DNA from 3 places in the Endozoicomonas sp. GU-1 genome. Region 2 is predicted to be linked to each of the others. Evidence: predicted binding sites of a transcription regulator. Region 2 holds the regulator's gene; each other region holds the start of a gene.

Region 1 (9,879 bases), 1.2 Mb from region 2:
GGTCGATTGCAAAGTTGAGGCAGCAGTACCAGGCGATTCTTTACTGGTTCCCGGATTTTGGTCTTGCGTCGTCTCACCCCCACAACCCGGCAGGCTGGCCAGCGCCAGACAAGCCATGGCCACCTGGTTGATAGTATTGAAATAGCTATCGGCGGGTATGGCTTTCTGGGCCAGACGCAGGGCCAGCTCTTTAGGTTGAATCTTCAGCTGTATACATGGGCCATCCGACTGAACAGACCGTTGCCCGGGATCAAAGTCCGGATGAAAGGATTTAGCCACGGTCTTACCGACATTCCAGATACCCGACCAGCACGAACCCTCCGGGATATGGCCACTATCAGTGGCAGCCGAATCAGACGGTGGTGTCATGGTTACGCAGGAAGTAAGTACAGAGTGCATTTCAAAGTTTCCGAGGTTACAGGATTCGGAATACAAATGTAGATGCAAATAAGAATGATTGTTTTTTATTTTTAACAGTACCGGGATTACTGAGCGTTCCTGGCAGAAATGTTCCTGGCTGACAGCGCTTGCTGCCAGCCAGACAGGAGGGAATATCAGAACTGTTTGAGAATCTGCTCAACACTGTCGGTGGCATCACCAAACAGCATACGGCTGTTGTCACGGAAGAACAGTGGGTTCTGAACACCCGCATAACCGGTCGCCATCGAGCGTTTGAAGACAATCACTTCTCCGGCTTCCCAGACCCGCAATACCGGCATGCCGGCGATTGGGCTGTTGGGATCTTCAGCCGCCGCCGGGTTCACCGTGTCGTTGGCACCGATCACCAGAACCGTATCGGTATCGGCAAAGTCATCGTTGATTTCATCCATCTCTTCCACGATGTCATAAGGCACCTTTGCCTCAGCCAGCAGTACATTCATATGGCCCGGCAGACGACCGGCCACCGGATGGATACCGAAACGAACCTTGATCCCACGGTCCCGCAGCTTCTTGACCAGGTCACGAACCGGGTGCTGAGCCTGGGCAACCGCCATACCATAGCCAGGCGTGATAATAACGCTGGTGGAGTTCTTCAGCTGTTCCGCAACGTCTTCTGCGCTGACTTCGGTATACTCACCCTGATCACCACCTTCAACGATCGTCCCCTCTGCGGTACCAAAGCCACCCAGAATCACCGAAATAAACGACCGATTCATGGCTGCGCACATCAGGTAAGAGAGGATGGCACCGGAAGATCCCACCATGGCACCGGTAATGATCAGCAGGTTGTTGCCCAGCATAAAGCCAGTCATGGCCGCCGCCAGACCTGAGTAAGCGTTCAGCATGGAGACCACCACCGGCATATCGGCACCGCCAATACCCAGCACCAGGGTGATACCAAAGGCAAAGGCCAGCAGGGTGACCAGCACCAGGGCCAGAATACTGTGCTGCTGTACATAGACAACCCCCATCAACACCGCCAGGCCAAGGATAGCCAGGTTGCTCCAGTGCTTACCGGGCAGTGATACCGGACGGCTGGAAATCTTGCCATGAAGCTTCAACGCCGCCACCACCGAGCCACTGAACGTCACCGCACCAATAATAATCCCGATAAAGATTTCCGAACTGTGAATCAACTGCTCAGCGGACATGACCAGGTCTTTCAACTGGCCAGCCAGTGAGTCATTGACTTCCAGCGCACTGGCAAAACCAATCAGTACGGCGGCCAGACCACCAAAGCCGTTCAGAATGGCCACCAGCTGTGGCATTTCCGTCATCTGGACTTTAATCGCCAGATAAAGACCAACACCCGCACCCACTATCATGCAGAGCGTTACCAGGGTAATACCGGCAATATGGGCATGAGCCAGGGTGGCCAGTACGGCCACCACCATCCCGGTGATGCCGTAGATATTGCCGTTTTTTGCCGTATCCTGTCGGCTAAGCCCGGCAAGACTCATAACAAACATTAATGCAGCGACCAGATAAGCCGCTACCAGTAATCCTTCAGACATTGCGAGCGACTCCTGTTAATCCAGACGGAACATCTTGAGCATCCGCTGGGTAACAGCGAATCCACCAACAATATTGATGACAGCGACCGTGATGGCAATACCCGACAGGGCAAGGACGATATTGTTGTCACTGCCCATCTGGACCAGACCACCAACCACCACAATGCCGCTGATGGCGTTGGTAACACTCATCAATGGTGTATGCAGCGCAGACGTCACATTCCAGATTACGTAATAGCCGACGATGGAAGCGAGGACAAAAACGGTGAAATGTTCCAGGAAACTGCCGGGGGCCGAGTTAGCCACACAACCAAAGAGGACAGCACCGACAGCCATCAGCACCGGCTTCAGCCAGGGCCTGGCCTTTGCTTCCTGCTCGGGCTCTTTAGCCATCACCGGTTCCGGCCCGGCAGCCGGGGCGGCACTGACTTTCACCGGGGGTGGTGGCCAGGTGATGCTGCCGTCACGGATCACGGTCAGGCCACGGATCACTTCATCATCAAAGTTGATATCAATCTGCCCATCCTTGTTTGGACAGAGCAGCTTCAGCAGATTCACCAGGTTAGTGCCGTACAGTTGCGATGACTGGGTGGGCAGACGACTCGGCAGATCGGTATAACCGATCACTTTTACGCCATGGGCAACGGTGATCTGGTCCTTGACGGTACATGCACAGTTACCGCCGGTCTGGGCAGCCAGATCGACAATAACACTGCCGGGCTTCATGGCCTTGACCATGTCTTCGGTGATCAGCTTTGGTGCCGGTTTACCGGGAATAAGCGCCGTGGTGATGATGATATCAACGTCTCTGGCCTGCTCCATAAAGAGCGCCATCTCAGCATCAATAAACGCCTGGCTCATCTCCTTGGCATACCCATCGGAAGAGTCCTGCTCTTCTTCATAATCCAGCTCAAGGAACTCGGCCCCCATACTCTCAACCTGTTCCTTCACTTCAGGCCGGGTATCGAAGGCACGCACAATGGCACCCATGCTGCCCGCTGCACCCAGGGCAGCCAGGCCAGCAACACCGGCACCAATGACCAGCACCTTGGCTGGAGGAATTTTACCGGCCGCCGTGATCTGGCCATTAAAGAAGCGGCCAAACTCGTGGGATGCCTCAACCACCGCACGATAGCCACCAATATTGGCCATTGAACTCAGGGCATCCAGGGACTGTGAGCGCGACAGGCGCGGTACGCCGTCCATTGCCAGAATGTTCACATTACGCTGGCTAAGCTTATTCATCAGCGCTTCATTCTGGGCAGGCCAAATGAAGCTGGCCAGGGTAGCGCCATCTTTAAGCAGTGCAATTTCATCATCAATGGGCGCGTTCACCTTGAGAATAATGTCTGAGTTCCAGACCTCATCACGATCAACGACCCGGGCACCAGCCTGAGTAAATGCTTCATCCCCAAAGTTCGCTTTTACCCCTGCACCTCGTTCAACGACGACGTCAAAACCGAGCTTCTGCAACTTGCCCACTGTATCGGGCGTTGCAGCAACACGATTCTCGTTTTCCTGGACCTCTCCAGGGATCCCTATGCGCATAACGGTCACCGGAAGCTAAATTAATAGACTTTTCATTCAGTGCATCAGCACTTCTGAACCGGATACAAGGAGCCAGTTCAGAGTGCTTACCCCAATCAACAATGCTGAAACTTTTACTGTGAAAACGACCAACATTCTTACCTGATTTGTACATTGACAAGATCACAGGAACCGACAACATACGACATCATTCTTACACCAAAAATTCAGGCATATTGAGCTGTTTCATAAGATGGAAGCCCCGTGCAGGCAGCCTGTCTCAGAAGCCCTTCTTATAAATCAGGGCACACATAGTAAGTGATTTTTTGACAAAGTGGTAATTAACAACACTTGTTGGTGGGATTACCTATTTACCTGTATGCCGAAAACTTTGGCCAACTTTGAAAATCCACAGGCAATCTTGCCCAGGCACTATCGGTCAGTGTTGAGTGATGAAATGTTAATTGTGGGTATGAAAGACGGAGAGAATCATCCCAAAAGGACAGGCAAACTGAGAAATAAGGTTGGATTTATAAGGCTACGGTTGTGTAGATCGGCTACCAGACTCCACACCACACATTGGCCAAAGCAGTGCTCAGGGTAGCAAGCGCACCCTGAGCCCGTGAACACTTGTGTTTATTCCTGGTCTTCCCATTTCAGGCTGCGTTCTACGGCTTTCTTCCAGCCTTTGTACAACCCGCTACGCTGTTCATCATCCATCACCGGAATATAAACACGATCAACGCCTACCTTGTCCTTAAGCTCATCGATGCTCTTCCAGAAACCAACGGCAAGACCTGCCAGATAAGCGGAACCCGCTGCTGTTGATTCCGTCACCGTTGGACGAACCACTTCCTTATTCAAAATATCTGACTGGAACTGCATCAGGAAGTTATTGGCAACAGCACCACCATCCACACGCAGCTGTTTCATTTCGATACCCGCATCCTGCTGCATCGCTTCAATCAGATCACGGGACTGGTAAGCAATGGCCTCCAGCGTGGCACGCACAATATGGTTTCGGTTAGCACCACGGGTCAGACCGAAAATAGCACCACGGGCATAAGGATCCCAGTAGGGCGCTCCCAGGCCAACAAAGCCCGGCACGACATATACACCATTAGTGTCTTTTACTTTGCTGGCAAAATATTCGGTATCCGCCGCATCACGAACCAGGCCAAGCTCATCACGAAGCCACTGAACAGAAGCCCCACCCATAAAGACAGAGCCTTCCAGGGCATAATGCACCTTGCCATCAATACCAAAGGCGATGGTCGTTAAAAGACCATTTTCGGACTTAACCGGTGTCTCGCCGGTATTCATCAACAGGAAGCAGCCTGTGCCATAGGTGTTTTTGGCCATGCCTTTCTCATGGCACATCTGGCCAAACAGGGCGGCCTGCTGGTCACCTGCCATACCAGCCACCGGAATCCGGGTGCCGCCTTTACCACCAATGTTGGTCTTGCCATACACTTCCGAGCTGGACTTCACTTCAGGCAGCATGCTGCGTGGAATATCCAGCGCCTGCAAAATGGTGTCATCCCACTCCAGACGGTTGATATCAAACAGCATGGTCCGTGAAGCGTTGGTTACATCCGTCACATGGGCGCGGCCATTGGTGAGCTTCCAGGTCAGCCAGGTATCCACGGTACCGAACAACAGGTCACCTTTCTCGGCACTTTCACGGGCACCTTCAACGTTATCAAGAATCCACTTGATTTTTGTGCCAGAGAAATAGGCGTCCAGAACCAGACCGGTAGTTTCACGGATATGACTTTCCAGACCGGCTTTTTTTAATTGTTCGCAGATCTCCGTTGTACGACGGCATTGCCATACAATGGCGTTATAGACCGGCTGACCGGTAGTTTTATCCCAGACAACAGTGGTTTCCCGCTGATTGGTAATACCAAGTGCAGCCACCTCGTCCGGGCGAATATTGGTTTTTGCCAGCACCTCGGTCAGAACCGAACTCTGGGTCGCCCAGATCTCCATCGGGTTGTGCTCAACCCAGCCCGGTTGAGGATAATACTGGGTAAATTCCCGCTGAGAAGTACCAACGATGTCACCATCGTGGTTAAAAATGATGGCCCGTGAACTGGTGGTACCCTGATCAAGAGAAACAATGTATTTCTTTTCAGTGGTCATTCTTTTGTCCTTAATTCCTTAGCTGGCAGGGGTATCATCACCCCTACCTTCTCACAAAAATCGGCTAATAATCGATCAGGCGGTTCTGATTTCACAACCAGGTGTGGCGCACACAGCAGGTTCTACCTGCTTGCCCAGCACATTGATGTAAAGCCATGCGCCGGTCATGGCACCACAGATTGGAGCAACAATCGGTACCCAGAAATAGGGGTTGGCTCGTGCACCCGTCAGCGCCACTTCGCCCCAGCCAGCAAAAAACGCGAAGAGTTTCGGGCCAAAATCCCGTGCCGGATTCATGGCAAAACCGGTCAGAGGGCCGAAAGATGCCCCGATAACCGCGATAAGAATACCGATCAAAAGAGCGGAAAGTGCACCGTTGGAAACACCATTATTATCATCACCAATGGCCAGAATCCCGCCCATCAGCACAGCGGTAATGACGAACTCAACAGCGAAGGCCTGCAGGTTAGTGAGTGACGAGTGGGCATAAGTGGAGAAAATACCCGCTGTGGCCAGACTCTTCTCAGAGCCACGAATAATATTATGGGCCAACTCATAATCAGCGAATAAGCCACTGTACAGGAAGTAAACCAGGGCCGCAGCGCAGAATGCACCCAGTACCTGGGCAATAATAAAGGGAATGACCTTTTGCTTGTTGAAGCCTTTAAAGACAGTTAACGCAAGCGTCACGGCCGGATTCAGGTGAGCACCGGAGATGCCGCCGGTCACATAGATGGCAATGGCAACACCAAGACCCCAGACGATGGATATTTCCCACTGGCCGAAATCAACACCGGCCAGAACCAGCGCCGCTACACAACCCGCACCAAAGAAAATAAGAAGCCCGGTGCCAATAAACTCGGCAAGACATTCCCCCAGCAATGATTTTCTCATAATGGCTACTTCCACCTGCTTCACGCAGATCAACAATTATTAGTTAAGGCAGTGTCGTAAATACTGAATTCAGCAAATGCCTTGTTGGCGGCGAATTTTTACAAACAACAACAAACATTATCAATCCTGAAAGGTTGATATAAATCAATCAATTACCCATAAAGAAGGCTAATTGCGGGAAATACGCACAAAGCCAATCCACAAAACAACATTAATTTTCATGCGCCTCATGAACTTCGATTAATCATTAACCACACCCGGAAAATTCTGATGTTCGCTTTTTGTCGGACCAGATAACCATTCGTGCTTTTTTGTTGATTTGTGTCATTTGCTAAATATTGCCGTTTATTTATAGTGCGCGCCGCGAACATAAACGAACATGTAAGAGCAAATTCAATGAGGCAGATAGAGACCGACGTTGTCATCATCGGCGGGGGCGCGACCGGAGCGGGGGTTCTTCGCGATTGTGCGCAACGGGGAATGCGTGCAATTCTGGTCGAAAAGGATGATATCGCTAACGGTACTACCGGGCGTAACCACGGTCTGCTCCATTCCGGTGCCCGCTACGCAGTGACCGACCCTCACTCTGCCATTGAATGCATCCGTGAAAACCAGATTCTGAGAAAAGTGGCCAGCCACTGTATCGAAGAGACCGGTGGCCTGTTCATCACCCTGCCTGAGGACGAACTCTCCTTTCAGGACACATTCATTACCGCCTGCACATCTGCGGGTATACAGGCCGAGGCATTAACACCGGCAGATGCCCTGCGCATTGAGCCAAATGTGAATCCGAAACTGCTGGGCGCAGTGCGTGTTCCAGACGGTACCGTAGACCCTTTTCGGTTAACCGCTGCCAATATTCTTGATGCAGAAGAATACGGTGGTCGTCTGCTCAGCTATACCAAAGTCGTTGGCCTGATCATCAACAATGGCCGGGTACGAGGGGTTCACTGCATCAATGTGAAAACCGGTGAAAAAGTCGATATTTATGCCCAGCAGGTGGTGAATGCTGCCGGTATCTGGGGCCAGCAGATTATTGAATACGCAGACCTGGCCATTCGCATGTTCCCGGCTAAAGGGTCGTTATTGATTGTTGATTACCGCATTAATGGCATGGTGATTAACCGTTGTCGTAAACCCTCCGATGCCGACATTCTGGTTCCCGGGGACACCATCTCTCTGATTGGTACCACCTCTGAAAAAATCCCCTACGGTGACATCGAGAACATCCGGGTGACCCCCGACGAGGTTGACGTTCTGTTGGCTGAGGGCGAGAAACTCTGTCCGATCATGGCCAGGACCCGTGTACTTCGTGCCTATTGCGGTGTTCGCCCGCTGATCTCTCTGGGGGATGATCCATCAGGTCGAAATATCAGCCGGGGAATTGTCTTGCTTGACCACGGTGAAACCGATGCCCTGCCGGGTCTTATTACCATTACCGGCGGAAAGCTGATGACCTACCGGCTGATGGCGGAAATGGCCACGGATGCGGTGGCCAAAAACCTGGGTAACAGCAAACCCTGTGTCACAGCTATACGACCACTGCCCGGAGCTAATGGCAAACACAGCGATATTTACGCTCCCCAGGTTTCTATCCCGGTATCAGGCTCAGCAAAGTACCGCCATGGAGAAAGAGCGGCAAAGTTCCTTGCCAACGACAAAAAGCAGAATGCGGTTATCTGTGAGTGCGAAATGGTCACTCGCGGTGAAATCGAATACGCCGTCCATAACCTTAATGCCAGAGATCTGGTTGACCTTCGTCGTCGGACCCGCATTGGCATGGGGCCTTGCCAGGGAAAAATGTGTGCCTGTCGAGCGGCCGGTATTGTCAGCGAAATAACCCACGACGATAACGGCGAACAAGCGCTGAGCAGCGTGGGTGAGTTTATGCAGGAACGCTGGAAGGGCGTCAGGCCGGTGCTGTGGGGTGATGCGATGCGCGAAGCCGATTTGAGCTACTGGCTGTACAACAATCTTCTGGGCTACAGCCAGCTGGAACCCAATGACCCGGCACCGGTAAATTCCCACAGTGTCAACCCTGGCCAAGCTGCTGCGCTCTGCGGGGAAGAGTCAAAGGAAGAGGTAGCCCGATGAACTACGACGTTATTGTGATTGGCGGAGGCCTTGCGGGTTTAACCGGCGCAATCCGCTGCGCAGACGCAGGCTTGAAAACCGTTGTGATCAGTGCTGGAGAGAGTGCCCTGGCCTTTGCTTCCGGTGCCATCGACGTGTTCGGAATTGGACAAGATAATTCTTTCGTGGAATATCCATTCGCAGCCATCCGTCAACTGCCTTCCATCCATCCCTACCAGAAAGTGGGAGCAGCATCTTTACAGCAGGGATTGACATTTTTTACCGAACAAATGGCAGCAGCTGGCATCCAATTGAGCAATTCTGGCCAGCAGAATCATGGTCGTCTGACGGCACTGGGAGCCATTCGCCCAGCCTGGTTGAGCCAGGAAGGTGCTGGCAGCCTGCCGTTGCTGGCTCCTGCAGAAGGCATACGTCGTGTTGCCATCATCAATATTGCCGGCTTTCGTGACTTTCAGCCGGCACTGATGGCCGCAGGTATGAAGCAATATCCCGGATTCTCTGAGGCAGAGTTCATCCTGGCGGATATCAAAACGGCAACCCTGAACATTAATACCAGAAATGCCTATGAGCTGCGCTCTCTGGAGTTAGCCCGAACCCTTAAGCGTGACCTGTTCAGCCAGCCTAATGGTATAAACATATTGTCGTCTGCTTTACAGAAGGCAGCCGGTAATGCTGATCTGGTGGTTATACCCTCCGTCCTCGCTGTAGAAGGTGGTAATGACCTGATCCGTCAACTTGAAACACTGACCGGCCTGCGTATTTGTGAAGTCGCGACCTTGCCGCCATCACTCCCCGGAATGCGTATGGCCTCTGCCCTGAAACAGCGATTCCGGCAGTTGGGCGGTATGTTCCTGAAAGGTGACCAGGTGCTTTGTGGCTGCTTTGCAGAAAACCGACTGTGCTCGGTAAAGACCAGACTGAACCCCGATATGCCCATATCCGCCAGCCACTTTATTCTGGCCACCGGCAGCTTTTTCAGCCAGGGGCTGGCCAGTGACCGCCATCATCTGTCCGAGCCGGTCTTTGGCCTTGATGTTGATGCCCCGGACAGTAGAGATCAGTGGTCAGATCATCGTTTTATGGATGGAAAGCCGCATAATTTCAGCCATTTCGGTATTCACACCAGTGCACAGTTAAACCCGTACCGAAACGGTCAGAAAATCCATAATCTTTACTGCGCAGGTGCGGTGCTCAATGGTTTCAACCCGGTTCAGGAAGCCAGTTCGGGTGGGGTAGCCATCAGTACCGGCTGGTTTGCTGCCAA
Region 2 (9,879 bases):
GGCAGAAATGGTTGATGGCTCGCAGGGATGAGCTGAATACGCGTCTGGGTAAAATTAAACAGGATGCTTCCCGAAAAAACAGTGCCGACTGGTCTGAGCAGGCGCAGGAACGGGAGAATGATGAGGTTATTGATGCACTGGGTAACGAGGCGGTGATTGAACTGGGTAAAATTAACCGCGCCCTTGATCGTATAAATGAGGGCGATTACGGTTTCTGCCTGTCCTGCGGTAAGGAAATTCCGGTTCAGCGCCTTGAGGTTATGCCTTATGCTGACCTCTGTGTTCAATGTGCTGAGGCCAAGGGGTTGTAGGGGAGCATCCATCATCAAGGCGATAAGGGAGCAGGCAGGCTGAATCCTGTTATGCCGGTTTGGCTGCAGCCTGGTTAAAGTACGTTGACTCCTCTGTGGAGCAGCCTGATTCAATAATCATCTTTTGATAGCTTTCGCAGAAGCTCTGGAGTGTTCCGGGGTTTCTGCTGTGGAAGTGCTTTTGCCATAATCTGGCCATGGCAGTGATGTCTTCTTTATCAATATCTTCGATCTGAATACCGCAGCGGTGATAGATAAGCCAGGCAATGGCGGTGGCGTAAACCAGGTTGGTCGCCAGTTCATGATGGGGGTGGGAAAGAAACTCCCGCTGGCTGGCCAGTCCCCGGACTTTGCTGGATAAGTCAGCGTTCGGGGCCAGAAACAGGTCCCAGATATTGCGGTGCATGCGTGGGGAAATCTGATAGATACCGAGCGCCTGGTGATTGGCCTGTTTCAGATGAAAACCAAGCCCGGACTCTCTGGCCGCGGTACCAAGCAGCAGGTTCTCAGCAGTAGGGCTCCACATACCCAGATGCTTGAGTGCGGGGCGAACAACATAGTGCCTTAGTTCCTTGGCGCATATTCCCATTTGCAAAGTCCTTTTTCCGGGTAGATCCCGGTCTGTGCGTCCTGTAATTGCGGGAGTGGCTCTCAGATCCAGACATTGACCCTGGATCTAAGAGACATATCGTATCATCCCTGAAATTCTGAACTGAGGGTGGTTTTACTCACCGGCAAAATTGCACAGGGCATAGGTTGGAATGCCCGCCGCATTGAGTCTGTCAGCACCCTTGAGGTCTGGCAGGTTGATGATAGCTGCAGCTTCCAGTGTGCTGGCTCCTGCTTGTCGGATCAACTGATCGGCAGCCAGCAGTGTGCCTCCGGTGGCGATAAGGTCATCCACCAACAGAATGTTTTCACCGGGCTTAATGGTGTCTTCATGCATTTCCAGTACGGCTTTACCATATTCAAGGTCATACTCGACACTGAGGGTTTTGCCGGGCAGTTTGCCTTTCTTGCGAAACAGTGCCAGCGGCTTGTTCATGATATAGGACAGTGTCGAGCCAAGCAGGAAACCGCGGGCATCAAGCGCGCCAATGCGATCAAAAGTCTGGTTCTCATAACGCTGAACCATGACATCCACGGCCTTACGCCAGGCTTCCGGGTTTTCAAACAGTGTGGTGATATCCCGAAACAGGATGCCTTCATGGGGCCAGTTGGCGATGGTTCTGATTTGCGTTCGCAGATATTCCTGAACGGATGAACATTCGTTTGTATGCATGGGAGGGAGCATGCCGCTGTCAGTCAATGGATAAAAAGGAAGAAGCCACCTCAAAGGGTAGCTTCTTTAGAGGATAAAGTCAGGCGTTGGTAGCAATAGGGTTGGGTTCCAGGGTTTTTCCCCCGGCCAGGGCACAGAGTTCAACCGAGTTGCGAATTTCGATTTCCTTGCCCACGGCGGAGATCAGGCCGTTTTTCTGGAATCGGGTAAATACACGACTAACCGTTTCTACCGCCAGGCCCAGGTAGTTCCCCATCTCATTTCTCGACATGGACAGACGGAACGACTGCGAAGAAAAGCCCCGGCGACGAAAACGGCTGGCCAGGTTAATCAGGAAGGTGGCAATACGTTCATCGGCGTTTTTCTTGGACAGCAGCATCATCATTTGCTGGTCTTCACGGATACGCTTGCTCATCAGGCGCATCAGATGTCGGCGCAGTTCCGGGAATTGATCGGAAAGGGTTTCCAGTTGCTCAAAAGGAATCTCGCAGATCATGGTGGTTTCCATCGCCTGGGCCGACACCGGATAGGTATCCGTATCCATACCGCTCAGGCCAAGAATTTCGCTGGGCAGGTAAAACCCGGTGATTTGTTCCTCACCTTCATTGGTCGCTGTGTAGGTTTTGAGAGCCCCTGAGCGAACAGCAAAGACGCTGGTAAAGGGGTCACCTTCCAGAAACAGGTGTTCGCCTTTTTTCAAAGGACGCCCACGCTTGATAATGTGATCCAGCTGATCGATATCCTTAATGCTCAGTGCCAGTGGCAGGCACAGTGAGCTGAGGCTGCAGTCTCTGCAAGCCACATGGCTCGGCTGTCGGACGTTGGGCTTTGACGTCATTGAGAGGCCTCAAAGTCGTATTTGGCGAAATTCGACACTGTTTATGGAAAACCAAGTGTATGAAAAGTATTACCGGAGTGTAAATCAGGTATGTACGCAACCGGGCAGACCCAGGGTAGGGGTTTGGTGCTGCTTTAGCAATGCGTCATAAACTGCGGTGGTTCCGGTGAGCTTTCATCTGCCGTGTCGTCTATCCAGCCCAGGGCTGACCCTGATAATAGTATGGTCATGGCTCCTGGTGGTTGTATGTCTTTATCCCTGGAAAATCAATCTGACATTGTCTTATGTCACAGGATTAAATTTTCGTTCGTGGTATTTAACGGACATGACAGATTTTGCACTTATGTTTCAAGTAAATCAATGTGATAGTGGTGGCAAGTCGTCGTCAGTTTCAGTTTTTTGCTGATAAGCCGGTGAGCTGCAGAGAGGTTTCGGTTCTGTGCGGGATGATCAGTCATTGTCGGTACTGGCGGGAGAGGGGCTCCGGAGCCTGGTGATTGCTCCGGAGTGCTGCTCAGATAACCTTTGAGTAGAGCGTCTTTTCTTTCATTTCCGGTTGATGGAGATAGTGGTCGAACTGCATACAGATGTTACGGATCAGCAGCGTTCCCTTCGGCAGTACTTCCAGCAAGCCATCGCTATTGAGACTGATCAGGCCGTCCGCCCTCATCGGCTCCAGTCTTGCCAGCTCATCCCGGAAGTAATCCCTGAATTGAATATCAAACCGCTGTTCAATATCGCTGAAATGCAGTTTGAAGTGGCAGATCAGCTGGGTAATCACTGCCTGGCGGACTTTGTCATCAGCGGTCATCTTCAGACCGCGAACCATTGGCAATTGCTGTTCATTGAGCATTGCACAGTACCGGGCTTCATCGGTGCTGTTCTGAATATAAGTGTCGCCTACCTGGCTGATGGCAGACACGCCCATGCCGATCAGGTCGCAATGGCCATGGGTGGTATAACCCTGAAAATTCCGGTGCAGCGTGCCATCCTCCCGGGCCATGGCCAGTTCATCGTCTGGCAGGGCAAAGTGATCCATGCCGATGTAGATGTAGCCCTGATCCAGCAGCTTTTCCGTGGCCTGATGCAGAATGTCCAGCTTCATTTCCGGCGCTGGCAGATCCTGCTCATTGATCCGGCGCTGCGGCTTGAAGCGGTGGGGCAGGTGGGCGTAGTTAAACAGGGATAGCCTGTCCGGGGCCATATCAACCACACGATCGATGGTTGCCATAAAACTGTTGGTGGTCTGGAAAGGCAGGCCGTAAATCAGGTCCATGTGTACCGAGCGGAATGCCATGACTCTGGCAGCATCAAGGATGGATTGAATCATGCTTTCAGGTTGAACCCGGTTAACGGCTTGCTGAACTTTGGGGTTCAGGTCCTGAACGCCCATGCTGATCCGGTTGAAGCCGAGGTCCCTCAGGGTGCCCATCATGGGCCAGTCTACTTCCCTGGGGTCCAGTTCAATGGAGTAGTCTGCGGTATCGCTTTGGGTCAGTTGGAAGTGCTGGCGGATATGCCCCATCAGATCCGTCATCTGATCTCTGCTCAGAAAGGTCGGTGTGCCGCCGCCAAAGTGGAGTTGCTCGACCCGCTGTTCCTGACTGTAGAGTGCTGCCTGCATCTCTATTTCACGAAACAGGTATTCCAGATAACTATTGGCGCGCCCACGGTGTTTGGTGACTATTTTATTACAGGCGCAGTAATAACAGACATGGGAGCAGAACGGAATATGAAAGTAGAGTGACAGGGGCTTGATGGCCCTGGCACTGGAGTGGGCATTGTGCTGATATTTCTCAATATCAAAGCTGCCATCAAACTGCACCGCCGTGGGATAGGAGGTATAACGCGGGCCTGAGTGGTTGTATCGGTGAATCAGGTCTTTATCCCAAACTGGTGCGGTATTCATTATTGCTCTCGGTAATCTTCATGTCTTATTAGTCAGTGTGTTCGCCTTCTGGTCGGTCTTTTGTGCCGGAAAGGGTAAGGCAAAAACAGTCGGTATTACGTCATGATGTTTTTGGCTAGTTTAGAAAGATTTTCAAGGTTGTTCTTTGATCGGTGTCAATAGGTATGAACCGAACCGGCATGCCTTGGTGGTTCGTCTTTAGGGCAAGTGATGAGGATTGTGTCCAACGTGGCGTGAAGCTGTTGAGGTAGGCTATTGTATCTGCCATCTGGTTATTAATCGAGCAAATAATGCCCTGGCTGGCAGGGTTGTGCTGAAAAGGGTCTGATGGATAGTGATCGGTGAGTTCATTGAATGTGCTATTTTTGCTCTTGGATCATAAAAAGTCACAAATATGTCCTGGTCACTGATCAGACAGGAGGAGTCATTATGGGTGCAGACATACATATGTATGCTGAATTCAGAAATAGTGCCGGGCAATGGGAAGAAATCCCGGGTTACGAACCTTTTTCAGATCGCAATCGTCATGTCTTTTCATTCTTTTCCGAGGGTTTTGTCAGAAGCGATTATGACTGGGGCTCCTGGCATGTTACTCCGTATCCCATTATTGAGGAGGCTCGTGGGCTGCCCGGGGATGTCAGTCTTTCCATCAAGGCTAAGTCTGATGAATGGGGAACGGGTGGATCTGGCCACTCCTGGCTGTCTGTTGATGAATTGGTTTCTTACGACTACAACAAGCCTTTAAGAGAAAGGAGCGTTGATGTTCCAGAAGAGTTTGCCCAGCTTACGATCAGGGAATCGTTGGGGGAAAAATATTTTTTGGAGTTGGCTGAGTTGCAGAAGCAAAAAGCGGAGCGTCTCGTCTTTTGGTTTGATTTCTGATTCATAACTTTAAGAGCCTCCTAGTGCAGCTAAGCGCTGTTACCCATACCGTTCGTCCTGAGCTTGTCGAAGGGCGGAACTCCGGACTCTGATAGATCGTGCCAAGCACCCTTCGACTCCGCTCAGGGTGAACGTGGTGTACGGGTAATAACGCTTGGCCGCACTAGGAGGCAGAACTTTTTTTCCTTTTATCACATATGGTGGTGGTGCAGCATGGACATCAACCACCTCTGGTGTGCGCCGGGCATAGACCACAAGCCAAAAAGGATAATCAGCAACCCCGCCAGGTTGCGGGTGATACTGGCTTGAATAATGCCGCTGAGCTGTCTTGAGAACGCACCCAGCAGGAACACTGAGGGTATGGTGCCAATACCGAATGAGGCCATTAACAGCGCACCCTGTACCGGTTGTCCCTGGCTGGCGCTCCAGGCCAGGGTGCTGTAGACCAGGCCGCAGGGTAACCACCCCCAGAGCATGCCAATGGTAAGGGCATTGGGAAAATTTTTGATGGGCAGCAGTGCTTTGGCCTTGGGCTGGATATGTTGCCAGAGCTTATGCCCAATCTTTTCCAGGTGTGTCAGACCACGCCACCAACCGCTCAGATAAAGCCCCATGGCGATCAGCATAATGGCCGCAAAATAGCGCAGTCCCATCTTTACTGCCGGGCTGATACCGCCCAGATACCAGCCAATGCTGGCCAGAAGGAGACCAGCGATGGCGTAGCTGGTAATCCGTCCGAGATGATAGGTCAGCATCAGCCAGAAGATCTGTGCACGGGACTTGCCTGCCAGGGAGAGGCTGAGGGCGGAGGTAATGCCGCCACACATGCCGATACAGTGGGCGCTGCCCAATACGCCCAGGGTTAATGCGGAAAGTAAGGTGGGGACTTCATTTATGGTCATGTGCATTAGCTTTTGCTATCTGTTGAGGCTCATCAAAAAGAATGCTGTGGGCTGGCCCTTCAAGGTCGTCAAACTGACCGTCGTCTACTGCCCAGAAGAAGAGTTTGATCGCTACAGCGATCAGGATCAGGGCCAGAGGGATCAGAATAATCAGGCTTTCCATGGTCAGGCAGCTCCTCTGGGTTCAAGGTGGGCGTAAACGTCTTCTGACTCGGTCGGTGTTTTGGGCAGTTTTCCCGGGCGGTTCAGTCGCAGGGCGTTGGCCACCACAATCAGTGAGCTGAGCGCCATGCCGGTAGCAGCCATCCATGGGGCAATCATGCCTGCTGCGGCCAGGGGCAGGGCAGCAAGGTTATAGCCAAGGGACCATGCCAGGTTTTGCCGGATAATTTTTCGCGTTCTTATGGTCAGGTTAAAGGCATCGGCCAATCGCTCAAGGTTGCCGGAAATCAATACTGCATCGGCACTGGTGCGCGCCAGGTCTGAGGCGTTGCCCATGGCCATGGAGATATCCGCCCCCGCTAAAACAGGAACATCATTGATGCCATCACCGACCATCAAGACTTTGTGGCCCTGACTCTGCAGCGTCTGGATATAGTGCAGCTTGTCATCCGGGCTGCTTTCAGACTTCCATTGCCGTATACCCAGGGATTCAGCGGTTGCCGCCACCACCGGCTCGGCATCACCACTGAGCAGGGTTACGGTTTTGCCCATCTGTTGCAGCCGTTGGATGGTGTGGGCGGCCTCAGGGCGCAGGCTGTCGGTAATCCTGAACCAGCAGAGCGGTTGCCAGAGTTTCTGGTCAGTACTTTCTGACATCAGCAACCACTGTCCATCCTGTTCTGGCGTTGCCACATTGCTGGCTGGGCAGGCAAAGTCAGGCCTCCCGATACGATAACGGCAATTGCCAATGGTGCCTTCTATCCCCTGGGCAAGATGGTTTTTCACCTCGTGAGCCTGCTCATGCAGTGACTCAACGGTGTAGAAAAAGGCTCTGGCGATAGGGTGTTCAGAGTGTGCTTCCAGGGCTGCTGCCCGCTGCAGCAATGCTTCTTTTGAGCTGTTGCCGTTAGCAAGAGGAACCACCTGGCTTAACGACAGCTCCCCTTTGGTTAAGGTGCCGGTTTTATCAAAGATCACATGGTCGATGGTTTTCAGGCCTTCCAGAACATGACCACGGGTCACCAGCAGGCCAAGGCGGTGCAGATAGCCGGTAGCCGCAGTCAGGGCAGCGGGGGTGGCCAGGGACAGGGCGCAGGGGCAGGTCACCACCAGAACCGACAGGGTAATCCAGAACGCGTCTTGTGGCGCAATGCCGGACCAGCCCCAGTACACACAAATGGCCACCAGCAAAACACAGGCAACAAACCAGCCGGCCACTTTATCGGCAATTTTCGCGATGGCGGGCTTATCCTGCTGTGCCCGTTGCAGCAGCTGGATAATGCCGGCTACCCGGGTCTCTTCGCCCACTTTGCTCACCTTAAGCTCAATGGGATGGTCCACATTGATACTGCTGCACAGCAGTGTGTCACCGGGCTGCTTTTCGATGGGCAGGTACTCACCGGTCAACATGGCTTCATTCACGCTGGTGGAGCCACTGATCAGAATGCCATCTGCGGGAATGGCATCACCGGGAAGAACTCTAACTTTGTCGTCTGGTTGCAGATCGGCCACCGGGACGCGCTGATAGTGACCATTGACTTCTTTCAGGCAGCTGGGCGGCAGCAGGTTGGTCAGCGCCCGTGCAGCCCTGGCGGTTGCATGGCGGGCACGAAGCTCAAGGTAGCGGCCGGTCAGCAGGAAGAAGGTAAACATGGAGACTGAGTCATAGTAGACTTCGCCAGAGCCCTCAGCGGTGGAATAAAGAGAGCCCTCAGCGATGGAATAAATAGAGCCATCAGTAAAGAAATAAACGGAGAAGGTAGCCCACAGGCTGGCCAGATAAGCGCCACCAATGGCAATGGATACCGGAACATCCATGCCGAGATGCCGTATTTTGATATCCCGCCAGGCTGCCTTGAAGAAGGGCGCAGCAGAGTACAACACCACAGGCGTGGCAATCACGGCGCTGAAGATCCGGATCAGGTCCCGGTAAATGTCCGGCATATCGTCACTGATGGCACCGGAATAGAGGGCGATGGCGTACATCATCACCTGCATGGCACCAATACCGGCAACGGCAAGCCGTCGTATAAAGGTGCGGTTTTCGTTTTTCAGCAGGGCTTCCTGCTGGTCGGCACGCCAGGGGAACGCCTGGTAACCGATTTTGTGAATTTCCAGCAGAATGGTACTTAAGGGGATCTCGCTGTTATCCCAGGTGATCTGTGCCTCATGGGTGCTGAGGTTAACACTGGCCCGGGCAACACCCGCCAATGCTTCCAGATGGTTTTCCAATAACCAGATACAGGCGGCGCAGGTGATGCCGTCTATCAACAGACTGGCAGTGAGGTGGTTATCCTGGCTTTGGGAAGCTGAGTCTGCGGGTCTGACAAAGTCCTTTTGTACCTCTGCACGGTCATAGATCTGCAGTTCTTCCTGAAGTCGCTGATTCAGGTCAGTGACCTGGTTGGCGCTTTCGGTACGGTGCCGGTAATAATTCTCCAGACCGCCGGCCACGATGGCCTCGGTCACGGCCTTGCAGCCCGGGCAACACATGGGCTGCGCTGTTCCTTCAACGTCTGCAAAAAATACCACCGGCTGGCTGACCGGCAGTGTGCAATGAAAGCAACGGGTATCGGTCATCAGGCATCCGGGTTTTTCAGGGTAATTGGTGTTCCAGGTGAGACGACGGCCTCCAGGGTAATCTTCCAGCCGGTCTCATAGCCCACTTCCGGAATCAGCTCATCCAGGGTTTCCAGTTGCAGGTAGTAACGGCCGGTAACCAGGGCGTCCAGCTGGCCGACATACATTGGGTTTTGCCCGGGTTGTGCCGGGCTGGAATCTGCGGCTGATTTGGCGCTGATGCCAAAGGAGCGGTTCAGCACAATGGTTTTGTCTTTGTCTTTAAATACCGGAGAAAGAAAGCTGAGTTTAAGCTGCCCGGGCCACACTTCCGGATTTCCCCGCATCGTCACCCGGACTTCGCCGATCAGTTCATCAATGGCCAGTGTACCGGCAACAGCCAGGCTTCGGGCATTGTCAATCCGGGTCATGTCCTGGTTGATGGTTTTGCCGTTTTTGTAATAGTCATCAATCACCACGCTGTCCTGATGGGTAAAGGCGGTGTAGACCTGAAAGCCGCCCCAGGCAAAGGTGACCAGCAAAATACCCACGATGTACCAGGCCCAGGGTTCCCGGTACCAGGGGGTAAAAGGTTCCCTGTTGGTGGCAGGCTGGCCGCCTGCCGGGTTAGCTCTGCTGGTGGTTGATTGCGTCATGGTTCAGGGTTTCCTCTCTGGTCCGGGCATCATAAATCGGCTTTCAGCGGTAATGGCTTCCAGTCCGGGCTGGCTGGAACTGATGCTGAAGCGAACCGGCCGGGTGCTGGGGGCACCATCAATCAACGGTGCGATAACCCTGATGATTTCCTGTTGCACACTGCCCGGCTCTGCCACAATGGCGGTTCTGCCCGCTATTTTCAGATTCTCGATACCAGCCACCCGTATTCTGATGAGATGGGGTTGCTGGTCTTTGTTAGCGACTTTCAGTGTGTAGATATTTTCTACCTGGTCATCATTGATGACCCGGAACAGGACATTTCTATCCCTGAGTACTTCCAGCTCCAGCGGCATTCGATGGCTAACGCTGAAGATAAA
Region 3 (9,879 bases), 1.4 Mb from region 2:
GGATTTAGCGTCTGCCTGTGTCTTCTTATAGGAAAGCCCTATTGCGGTAGGGTTGGACTCATCAAGTGCGGGGAGCGCAGCAGCCCGGGCCTGGCGGCTGGGAATATTAAGAAGGGGAATAAGCGCGGAAGCTGCGGCCAGTTGTAGAAACCGACGCCGGGTGGGGCCACGCTTTTCAGAATCGAATGGTTTTTCAGACATGGGAGTACCTCATCGTACTTTTATGTTTTTTAAACCTGATAGTATCAAAGTTTAAAACTTTTCTATTTATACGAGTAGGTATATCTCACGGATCATGGGGGAAATCAATGCTCAAGCCAGGTTTTCAGTGACTCCAGGCCGCTGCCTGAGTAAGCGCTGATTTCGAATATCGTTTTGATGCCAGCCGCCTTAAGTACTTTTCGTGAAAACTCAGGATCGGCTTTTTCGCTGTCGATCTTGGTGATGATACCAATCACTTCCCGATTGAACATACTGGCAAAGCCCGGAGGGATCTGATTCAGTTTTCTTGAACAATCGTGCACTACGGCGATGACCTGATAATCCACAGAAGATGACATCAGTGCGGCATAAAAACGGCGGTTTTCGATAAACTCACCCGGCGTATCGAGTATGTAATCACTGTACTCCATGGCCTGGGTTTTTTTGTATTTCAGCTCCTGCCCATAGAGAGCCTGAGTTAACGTGGTTTTGCCTGCGGTGGTTGAGCCCACCAACATCATCTTTTTCATCATCTTTTCATCAAGATCTGGTCACCCGGGCAGGGGAGAACTTCAGGTTATCCCTGAGCATATCCATGGCGGCATTCAGGCCGGCTTCAACACTGCCTACATCGCCGGTAATTACCAGGCAGCCGGAGAAACGATCCAGAAAACCGATTTCCACACCGGCCGCTTTGGTTGCCACGTCGGCGGCAATCATGGAGGCTTCGCTGGGAGTGATGGTCATAATGCCGATGGCACTGATGGTTTCCGCATCAAGGCCCAGCTTGATCACCAGGTCTTCCTGTGGATGGGCAATCAGGTGCGCCAGTGTCACCTGTTTACCGGGTACATATTCCTGAATGATGCGCTCTTTTTGTCGAGCCCGTTATCCCGGTGCTCCTGAAAGTTGCCACTCATGATTTTTACGACTCTTGTCTTGTATTGATATGGCTGACGGAACATCAGCCATGGATGTTTCATTACTGCTGCTTTTGACGTGCAATCTCTTCCCAGTTGGCCGGGTAAGCGACAAACATGAAGCGGGCGAAGTCCGGGGCGCTGAACTGAATCGTTGTGCCCTTGGGAATAAACATCACATCACCGGCATGGCCAACCACCTCACGGCCATCGATAATGATTTTCAACGTGCCTTCTACGATGTAATCCACTTCGTCGTATTCCAGCGTCCAGTCAAATGTGGTCTGGTGGATTTCCATCATGCCGCAGCCCAGGCGGGGGCTTTCATCCAGATCAAGGATGTCGGTGATAAACACCTTGTCACCGGGGTTGCCGGTATCAAAGGGTTTGCACTTGACGGTGGGTGCCTTGATCACGGCAACACCGGAAGGGTCGCTGTGTTTGTCAAATTCAGCGGCGGTGGCCTGTTTGGTCAGCTGCTCAGCCACCACTTTACGGATGATCTGTTCCAGTGCTTCCGGGGTAATCTGATTCATGATTAATCTCTTGAATACGATGTGAAAAACAGGATTACTTGAACAGGTGCCTGATGACTTCCTGTTGAATCGACTCGATTTGTTCCGGGGAGGTGATGTTGAATTCATCGACGAGGAGCATCTGAATGCGCTGTTGCAAGACCTCAACAGCACTGCTCTCGGGATTACGAATCACCTGAATCCCCTGAATCTTCGCCAAATCCGCAGCGCCGGGCGACAGCAGCATGCCTTTTCCCAGGATGAGGCAACCGCCAGAAACGAAGTCGTGCAGGTTTTGTCGGGTAATCAGGCGGCTCACCGGCTCACCTCCATATTGTCGACAATGCCAACAATCGCTGCGTCAACCGGGCCTTCGCAAGGGTGTATGGCTTTTCGGGCAGCACCACCTCTGGCGACCAGGACGAGGTCACCTATGCCGGCACCAACGGTATCTACGGCCACCAGTGACTGGCCGATTTCCTGCTCACAGGGATTGATCAGCTCAACGATCATTAATTTGAAGCCACTGAGACCATCCTGCTTGCGGGTGGCCCAGATGTTGCCAGTTACCTTGCCAATCAGCACTTGCCATACTCCCGGAAATGGTTGGGCTCGAAATTTCAACGGGGAACATTAATACAGGGGTTGGAAAGTCCAATTGACGAAAGTCAGTTTTCCAGGCATCAGAAAATTAACCTGGATCAATATTTGGGCAGTTTTTGCGGGTGCATGTGGGGGGCATACCTTATCTGTGATAAATGGTCGTGATGGCACAGTGAAGACCTGGCAGTGCTAAATTTCAAGTCTTCCATTTATCTGAATAAGCGCTTTGCTGATTATCTTACTTCTTACTGCCAGTTGGGAACGTGGCAGCAGAGAAGTAAAAAAGGTTAATCAGCTCTTTCCGGGATGATTAATCTGAGCCATGCCAATAACCCTTGGGTCGTTGGAATTTTTATGGTTAATTATTGCCAGGTAGAATGGATGGTCAAATTTAAAGCGAAGAAGTTTTTCAGGAGGTATATGTAAATCGTATGAGAATATAGATGACGCAGCAGCTACCGTCGCGCCATTTTCATCAACGTCCAATGCTGCTATGTGTTTACCCATGGCTTCAGCCTCTTCACATATTTTTGTAAATTGATAATTGAACTTGAACTTGGGCAGCGTGAGCACCGCGTGTTCTCTTCCTGATTTGCCCAGGATAGTGGTGAGTCCACTTGACAAAATTTGGTTGAGATCTTCACTACCGGGATTCGTTTCCCCTTCTGGCGGTAAAACAAACACCGCTTTCATGCCCGATTCCTCAACAGGAACAGCGACAAAGTCATAGTCTTTATTTTTAATGTGCTTAATGGGTTGTATACTTCCACTTTTCATCCACTGTATTTCTGAGTGGGCTGCATTTTCCCATGTGATTTCTGAACTCTCTTTTTCATTCATCACTCTAAAAGGAGACTGCCATGAAACCTGTTGCAATAACCAGGTGACCAGTTGAAACGCCAAGTCTGGATTATCCAGGTCTTTTGCTTGCAGAAAATCAGTAATCAGGCCCTGGGTGTCTTTTGTTATTTGCTCATTGAGCTCTGCCGTGGCCTGTTCAGGTCCCTTGTGAAAAAAAGCTTCACTGGTTGTATGAGGAATCTGGGATTGTCTCAGAATTCCATCAATCTTAGGTCTTTTTGAAAAGACATGTATGCCTTCTTCGGTGCTTTTGATCAATGGTCGAGCTTGATGAAGCTCACCAATATCCCCTGCTTGATAAGGCTCACCAGTATCCCCTATAGAGTCCGCCATATTTCTTAAATTGGTAGCGATTGCCTCTGATGTTGTGACCAGAGCAGGTGAGGTGACAATGTTAATTGATCGTTCGAGTAATGTTAATTCTCTAACAAATTCCTGTACGTCATCGGCAAGCCCCTTCAAATAGGGTTGGACATTGTTTGTTACTGATGTGCCAGAATCTGGGGAATCAGCCGAGTGTGTTGAGGATTGCGGGAGGGGTAAATCACTGTTGTCCCAGATTGTATTGGATGGAACTCTGGGGTAGTCACTAGAGGGTAAATTATTCATATATATTCAAGCCTCCAATCGTAATATTTTTATCTGAACCTGCACATTATTCATAAGCAAACATTTCAACTTCTGACCGGTTAAATGATAGGAGGTATTTTTATTCTGTAAATTATTGTTTGAAAATTAAATGTCATTGTTATTTTTACCAGATAGATGGTTGTTGTTGATTTTATTTGGCTATAGTGATCTCCAAATGATTTACTTAATATTCTTTCAGGAAAATTCATTTCTGAAATCGAAGGCTTAACAGGATGGCTAAGAAAGTGTTTGCCTCATCAAGAGATCTGGATCCCAAAAAAGAGACGCTTGAAGTGTTGGCAGAGGGTGTTTACGCCTTTACCGCTGAGGGGGATCCTAATGTCGGGGCCATTGAGGCAGAAGACTTCCTTATTGCTTTTGAGGCTCGGGCAACACCAAGGGCGGCGTCCGACTGGTTACGGGAACTCAGAAGGCATACAACAAAGCCTGTTAAGTATCTGGTTTTGTCCCACTACCATGCAGTGCGCGTACTCGGTGCCGCCGCCTTCTCAGCCGAATCGATTATTGCCCATGAGAACACCCGGTTCCTGATTGAAGAGCGTGGTATGGAGGACTGGGACAGTGAGTTTCGTCGAATGCCCAGGTTGTTCCGGGAACCCGAAGGAATCCGGGGGCTGACCCATCCTGATATTGTGTTTAATGATCGATTGGAAATCCCGCTGGGTGGGCTTCGGGGAAGCCTGGTGCTGGAATACTGTGGACGGGGTCATACCGCCGGGGATATCTGTGCCTGGCTGCCCCAACACAATATTCTGTTTGCCGGAGATCTTGTTGAGGCCCAGGCTGCACTTTATACCGGTGATGCTTTCCATTTTGACTGGTCCACCACCACGTTGGACAAGATAAAGGCTTACGGTGCTGAGACGTTGGTTGGTGGCCGGGGTGCAGTTGTCCACGGTCGGGATCATGTAGATGCAGCTATCGAGCAAAGTCGCACTTTCCTCAAGACCCTGATTGATCAGGTAGGGACCGTTTATAAAAACGGGGGAACGTTAACCGAAGCCTTTGCCGCATCCCATAAAAGCCTGGCCCCCCGGTATGGTAGCTGGCCCATTTTTGAGCACTGTTTGCCATTTGATGTTCAGCGCCTCTGGGATGAGTTTGCTGGTATCGACTGGCCGAGAATCTGGACTGCCGAGCGAGACCAGGAAGTTTGGGATCAACTGCATGGCGTATAGTAAAGTCGGTATCATTAAAGAAATGTATACGGTTAATAAACGACGGGTTGATGATCCCCGGCTTACATACTCACCGACTGACCATAAAAATTTATATATGACTTGACTCTCCAGGGTGAAATCCGTTTAATACGCCTCGCACATCGTTTTCGTTGTTTGAACAGCGCCTGGGTAGCTCAGTTGGTAGAGCAGCGGATTGAAAATCCGCGTGTCGGTGGTTCGATTCCGCCCCTAGGCACCATACTTAAATGATAAAAAATATGTGTGCCAAAATTTAGCCTGGGTAGCTCAGTTGGTAGAGCAGCGGATTGAAAATCCGCGTGTCGGTGGTTCGATTCCGCCCCTAGGCACCATTATATAAAGGCCCTGAAGCATTTTTGTTTCGGGGCTTTTTTGGTTGAAAAGTCGTATTATACGACGGAGTGTTTTTAGAGTGTCTTGGTCACAGTCTCTTCTTTGGAGTTATACCATCCCCCCCTTACCCTTTCCCGCGTGACGATGTATTGTCTTGCAGTGACTTCTGGCGTTAAGGATGTTTATACGGTACTGGAGTACTTCTCCGATATTCTTCTTCCGCTTAGTCAGCACATATCGGATAGAATCTACTCAAAAAAGGGTGCAAACTCTAAGAGTCCGAGAATAGATTGCCTTAACGAGAGCCACGTTGTCTAAAATAAATAACTTGATATTGCCAAGATGCTGAACCAGGTCCTTACAGCAGAAATTGGAGATGAATCCCACCGGTCAGCCACTGAGCCGGATTACTCTGCTATATCCAAAAAACCAGCCAGTGCTGATTTTTTTGCTGGAAGTGGACTTGCCACTGAAGGACTAAAAGATTTCTTTGACTCTGTATGGGCCAACGATATTTGCGCCAAAAAGCAGGCTGTTTTTGCCGCAAACCACTCGCCTGAAATCTTTACTCTTGACTCAATCGAAAACATCAAGGGTGACAAGCTTCCCCGACACTCCTTGTCTTGGGCAAGCTTCCCTTGCCAAGACCTTTCCCTTGCTGGAAATATGGGTGGAATAACCAGTTCTCGCAGCGGAATGGTTTGGCAGTGGCTACGCATTCTCGATGAGATGAGAGAAGCTCCAGCCGTATTGGTTGCTGAGAATGTCAGAGGCCTGGTATCCGGTAAGAATGGTGAAAACTACCTCGCTCTTCATAATGCTTTACTTGAAAGGCAGTACAATGTTGGAGCTGTCCTGATAGATGCTGTACATTGGGTACCTCAGTCTCGCCCGCGGATATTTGTCATTGCCGTGAGAAAGAGTACTGATATATCCGGTTTTATTACTGATTCACCAACATGGGCTCACCCCAAAGCTATTCAGGCCATTGCTTCCAAAGCAACTGATTGGACATGGTGGAACATTCCCGCTCCATCTACACCAATGCACCCACTGGAGAAAATCATTGAGCTGGATGCGCCCTTCGACTCTGAGGAAACCGTCAATCACCACCTCAGCCTTATTCCCAAAAGCCATTTTGATAAGCTTGAAGCCGCTGTAAAAAAAGGTCAGAAAGTCTTCCCGGGATATAAGCGAATCAGGAATGGTCAACAAGTGTTAGAGGTCAGAACGGACGGCCTTGCAGGTTGCCTGCGAACCCCAACTGGTGGTAGCAGCAGGCAGCAACTCGTTATATATCGTAATGGTAAGTTTGGAACTCGCCTTCTGACTGTGAAAGAAGCTGCTCAACTAATGGGTGCCCACAAATACCAGATACCAGGTACTTATAATCAAGGATATAAGGCCATGGGTGATGCCGTTGTGGTTCCTGTTGTACGACATCTTGCAGAGCATTTGCTCTACCCCCTTATAAAAAAATAGAGCTGAACTCTTTCTGTCGATAATGTTTAATAGCCTTCAGAAGGGTGGAGGCTATATGATTGACTACGGTATAACCGCTTGTGCATTTGAAACAGAAGAGCTGAGAAGACAGTTGTCTGCTTTTTTCGACTCCTCATTTTTAGGGCAAAAGGTTGGTAACTACAAGTTCGGTGTATATGCATTCTACGACTATGAGCGGGAACCCATTTATATTGGGCAGACCAAAGAAAGTCTGCGCACTCGAATCCGCAGACATCTGACAAACAGGCGGACTGATGCAGTTGCCATGTCAGTTCTTGATCCAATGGAAGTCTACGAAATAGAAGTGTGGCCCCTTCCTCAATACACGACTCTATCCAAGGATGAACGCAAAACAGCGAGCTTGCACTTAGATGCGCTTTAATATGCTGTATACAAAAAGAGCATTGAGACATCCAGGTTTCACGCCGTTTTGAATGAGAAAAGTCCCCCACAACCAAAGATCGAAATTGATATTCCACCATCATTTCGACAAGTCGTTATTTCTGATGAAGTCTTCAAATTGAGGAGCCATCCTGATTTTCGTATAGCCAGAAGGGCGGCAACTATCGCGAAGTTATCCCACATCATTAGTGAGAGAAAGGTAGCATACGGGCTGCGGAACACGTTGAATACTCAAGCCCTCAGGCTGCAATGGCTCACAGAAAAAAGGCTTTCGTCAGTATCGCCAGATTCTAATGAAAGTGATGATTGAAACTCAGCAATTGCTAGCCCGGATATTTCATCACCTTTAATGCATGCATGCCTATCGTTAACTGAACAATAGACATGATCAAAGATTTTCCCATCAGCTGTTAAGGCATGCCAGCCCCTGAGGCTTGCTGAGAATAGCCAGCCGGAGGTTAGTTATCTTCCGGCACATAGCCTTCAGCGGCATCAATATCTTCGCCAGAGAAATATTTATCCATTTGTTCCATAAGGTACTGCCGGGCTTCAGGTGCCAACAGGTTAAGATGCTTTTCATTGATCAGGCGGGTCTGGTGGGCCTGCCATTCAGTCCAGGCTTCCTGGGAAACATGCTCGAAGATCCACTGACCCTTTGGACCGGGTAATGGCGGAACCATGAGGCCTTCCGCTTCTTTTTTCAGTTTGACGCATTGAATCATTCTGGCCATTGTTATCTCACTGCTTCAGTTACTATGGATTGAGGGTATCTTAACGGGAAAGCTACCTGATAAACATTCATTCCCTTCAGGAAGAGCAGCTGACTTCCAGTTTTTTGCCCCATTCAGGCGGTTGACCTGCATAGTGCTCAAAATCAGGGTGCTCATCGTAGGGCGAAACCAGCACGTGCATCAGGTTTTCAATTTCCCGGTAGTCCCCTTTCTCTGCCTTTTCGATTGCCTGTTGTGCCAGATAGTTTCTGAGAATGTATTTCGGGTTCACCTGTTTCATTCGTTTCTGGCGGTTATGGTCATCCAGAGGGTTTCTCTTGAGCCTTTTCTTATAGCTATCCAGCCAGGGGGCAAGTGATGGGTGGTTAACTAACGGCTCCAGCTGGTTAACGGCCTGTTCTGAAGGAAAGCTGCTGAGGGTTCGGAAGAATAATGTGTAATCACAGTGACTGTCATGCAATAGCTGAAGGAGATCGCGAACCAGTTCTGCGTCTTCCTCCTCTTCTGCCAACAGCCCCAGCTTATCGAGCATCAGGCGGGTATAGGTTTGGGTGTAGATTTGTGGGTATTGATCCAGAGCTTTCTGGATTAACTCAACATCATCAAACAGGGGAACCAGTGCCTGGCCCAGCCTGCCGCAGTTCCAGTAGCCAATGTCGGGTTGTTGGCTGAAGGCATAGCGACCGGAGTGGTCAGAGTGGTTGCAGATGTAGTGCCAGTTAAAATCGTCCATAAAACCATAGGGGCCATAATCAAATGTATCCCCGATAATGCTCATATTGTCGGTATTCATAACGCCGTGGGCAAAACCTGCGGCCTGCCACCGGGCAATTAAGGTTGCGGTACGATGAATGACTTCTGCATAAAACAGCTGATAGCCTCTGTCACTGCCCGCCACTGCTTTCATTCCTTCAAGATCATGAAAGTGGTGTTCAATGGTGTAATCAGCCAGCTCTTTTAAGGCTTCATACCGTTTGTTGAAAAAAAAATATTCAAAGTGGCCAAAGCGGATATGGCTTCTGGCCAGTCTGAGTAATGTTGAACCCGCTTCCCTGGTTTCCCGGTAAACCGGCGTATCACTGGTCACCACGCACAAAGCGCGGGTCGTCGGAATGTCCAGGTGGTGGAGCGCTTCGGAGGCGAGATATTCCCGGATGCAGGAGCGCAGAACGGCTCTGCCATCACCAAATCGGGAGTAAGGGGTTGGCCCGGCCCCTTTCAGATGCAAGTCCCACTTTTCTCCACGGGTATTGACCAGTTCTCCCAATAACAACCCTCTGCCATCACCCAGCTGGGGATTATAGGCACCAAACTGATGGCCGGAATACACCATGGCCAGTGGTTCTGAACCGGGCCATGCACGGTTTCCGGAACCGATCAATGTCAGCTTTTCCCGGGTTTCCCGGGTGTCTTCAAGGTTTAGCTGCTGGCCGGCTGATGGGCTGTAGGCCACGAGTCTCGGGTTCTCCAGGGGAGTTGGGTCCAGCCTTGTATAAAAGTATTCAGGCAAGCCTGAGTAGGTGTTGTTGAAGTGTCCGCCATCAAGGTTATTCATCCCTGTGGTGCTCCGAGTGATTCACAGAGAATCAGTTTACTCTGTATCTGTGCGCTACACATTCATTCTTATAAATGGCCAGTTTTTGAACTTATAGCCAGTTTTTCTGTCTTAGAATATAAGTTATTCAAAATAATAAAGGGGAGAGGTACATGAATTCAGTTGAATTGGGCGCTTTGAACGCCATGTCTTACTGTTGGAACAAGCATGATGACAGTTTCATCCTTGCTCGTGCGGTGAAAGCCATTGCTGGGGTGGTGAAAGCAACATTTACCAAATATACCGTCTCATTAATTGAAGCCGAGGCTGTGATGAAGCGCCATCCCGATGCCTGGTTTGCAGAGCCTGTCACATGGGCATTGGCTAAATACAAGATAACCCATGCAACGGATACTTCACGACAAC

The links. Region 2 encodes FNR, which switches genes on or off when oxygen is low (the NO sensors DNR and NnrR bind a similar motif). Its sites were predicted from a motif close to TTGATNTANATCAA; they were not measured.
Region 1: the regulator FNR is predicted to act here: its motif matches at 6,656-6,669, upstream of glpA (anaerobic glycerol-3-phosphate dehydrogenase subunit A).
Region 3: the regulator FNR is predicted to act here: its motif matches at 2,328-2,341, upstream of O3276_RS13455 (EutN/CcmL family microcompartment protein).

Annotation. Positions count from the first base shown of each region.
Region 1 is NZ_CP114771.1:3,114,174-3,124,052, forward strand. Features, by position in the region: gene O3276_RS12760 (hypothetical protein) at 64-441, shown strand; gene pntB (Re/Si-specific NAD(P)(+) transhydrogenase subunit beta) at 555-1,955, opposite strand; gene O3276_RS12770 (Re/Si-specific NAD(P)(+) transhydrogenase subunit alpha) at 1,971-3,503, opposite strand; gene glpK (glycerol kinase GlpK) at 4,119-5,627, opposite strand; gene O3276_RS12780 (MIP/aquaporin family protein) at 5,703-6,521, opposite strand; gene glpA (anaerobic glycerol-3-phosphate dehydrogenase subunit A) at 6,918-8,615, shown strand; gene glpB (glycerol-3-phosphate dehydrogenase subunit GlpB) at 8,612-9,879, shown strand, end outside.
Region 2 is NZ_CP114771.1:1,878,720-1,888,598, reverse strand. Features, by position in the region: gene O3276_RS07610 (TraR/DksA family transcriptional regulator) at 1-311, shown strand, start outside; gene O3276_RS07605 (hypothetical protein) at 361-837, opposite strand; gene O3276_RS07600 (adenine phosphoribosyltransferase) at 1,036-1,593, opposite strand; gene fnr (fumarate/nitrate reduction transcriptional regulator Fnr) at 1,673-2,431, opposite strand; gene hemN (oxygen-independent coproporphyrinogen III oxidase) at 2,946-4,340, opposite strand; gene O3276_RS07585 (hypothetical protein) at 4,770-5,222, shown strand; gene O3276_RS07580 (sulfite exporter TauE/SafE family protein) at 5,414-6,130, opposite strand; gene ccoS (cbb3-type cytochrome oxidase assembly protein CcoS) at 6,111-6,287, opposite strand; gene O3276_RS07570 (heavy metal translocating P-type ATPase) at 6,290-8,866, opposite strand; gene O3276_RS07565 (FixH family protein) at 8,866-9,501, opposite strand; gene ccoG (cytochrome c oxidase accessory protein CcoG) at 9,505-9,879, opposite strand, start outside.
Region 3 is NZ_CP114771.1:3,286,505-3,296,383, reverse strand. Features, by position in the region: gene O3276_RS13485 (high-potential iron-sulfur protein) at 1-201, opposite strand, end outside; gene O3276_RS13480 (EutP/PduV family microcompartment system protein) at 306-734, opposite strand; gene O3276_RS13475 (BMC domain-containing protein) at 742-1,038, opposite strand; gene O3276_RS13470 (hypothetical protein) at 1,035-1,184, opposite strand; gene O3276_RS13465 (EutQ-related cupin domain-containing protein) at 1,184-1,657, opposite strand; gene O3276_RS13460 (hypothetical protein) at 1,692-1,955, opposite strand; gene O3276_RS13455 (EutN/CcmL family microcompartment protein) at 1,952-2,221, opposite strand; gene O3276_RS13450 (serpin family protein) at 2,531-3,709, opposite strand; gene O3276_RS13445 (MBL fold metallo-hydrolase) at 3,964-4,929, shown strand; tRNA gene O3276_RS13440 (tRNA-Phe) at 5,095-5,170, shown strand; tRNA gene O3276_RS13435 (tRNA-Phe) at 5,207-5,282, shown strand; gene O3276_RS13430 (DNA cytosine methyltransferase) at 5,626-6,765, shown strand; gene O3276_RS13425 (GIY-YIG nuclease family protein) at 6,821-7,168, shown strand; gene O3276_RS13420 (oxidative damage protection protein) at 7,647-7,919, opposite strand; gene O3276_RS13415 (protein adenylyltransferase SelO) at 7,996-9,474, opposite strand; gene O3276_RS13410 (hypothetical protein) at 9,627-9,879, shown strand, end outside.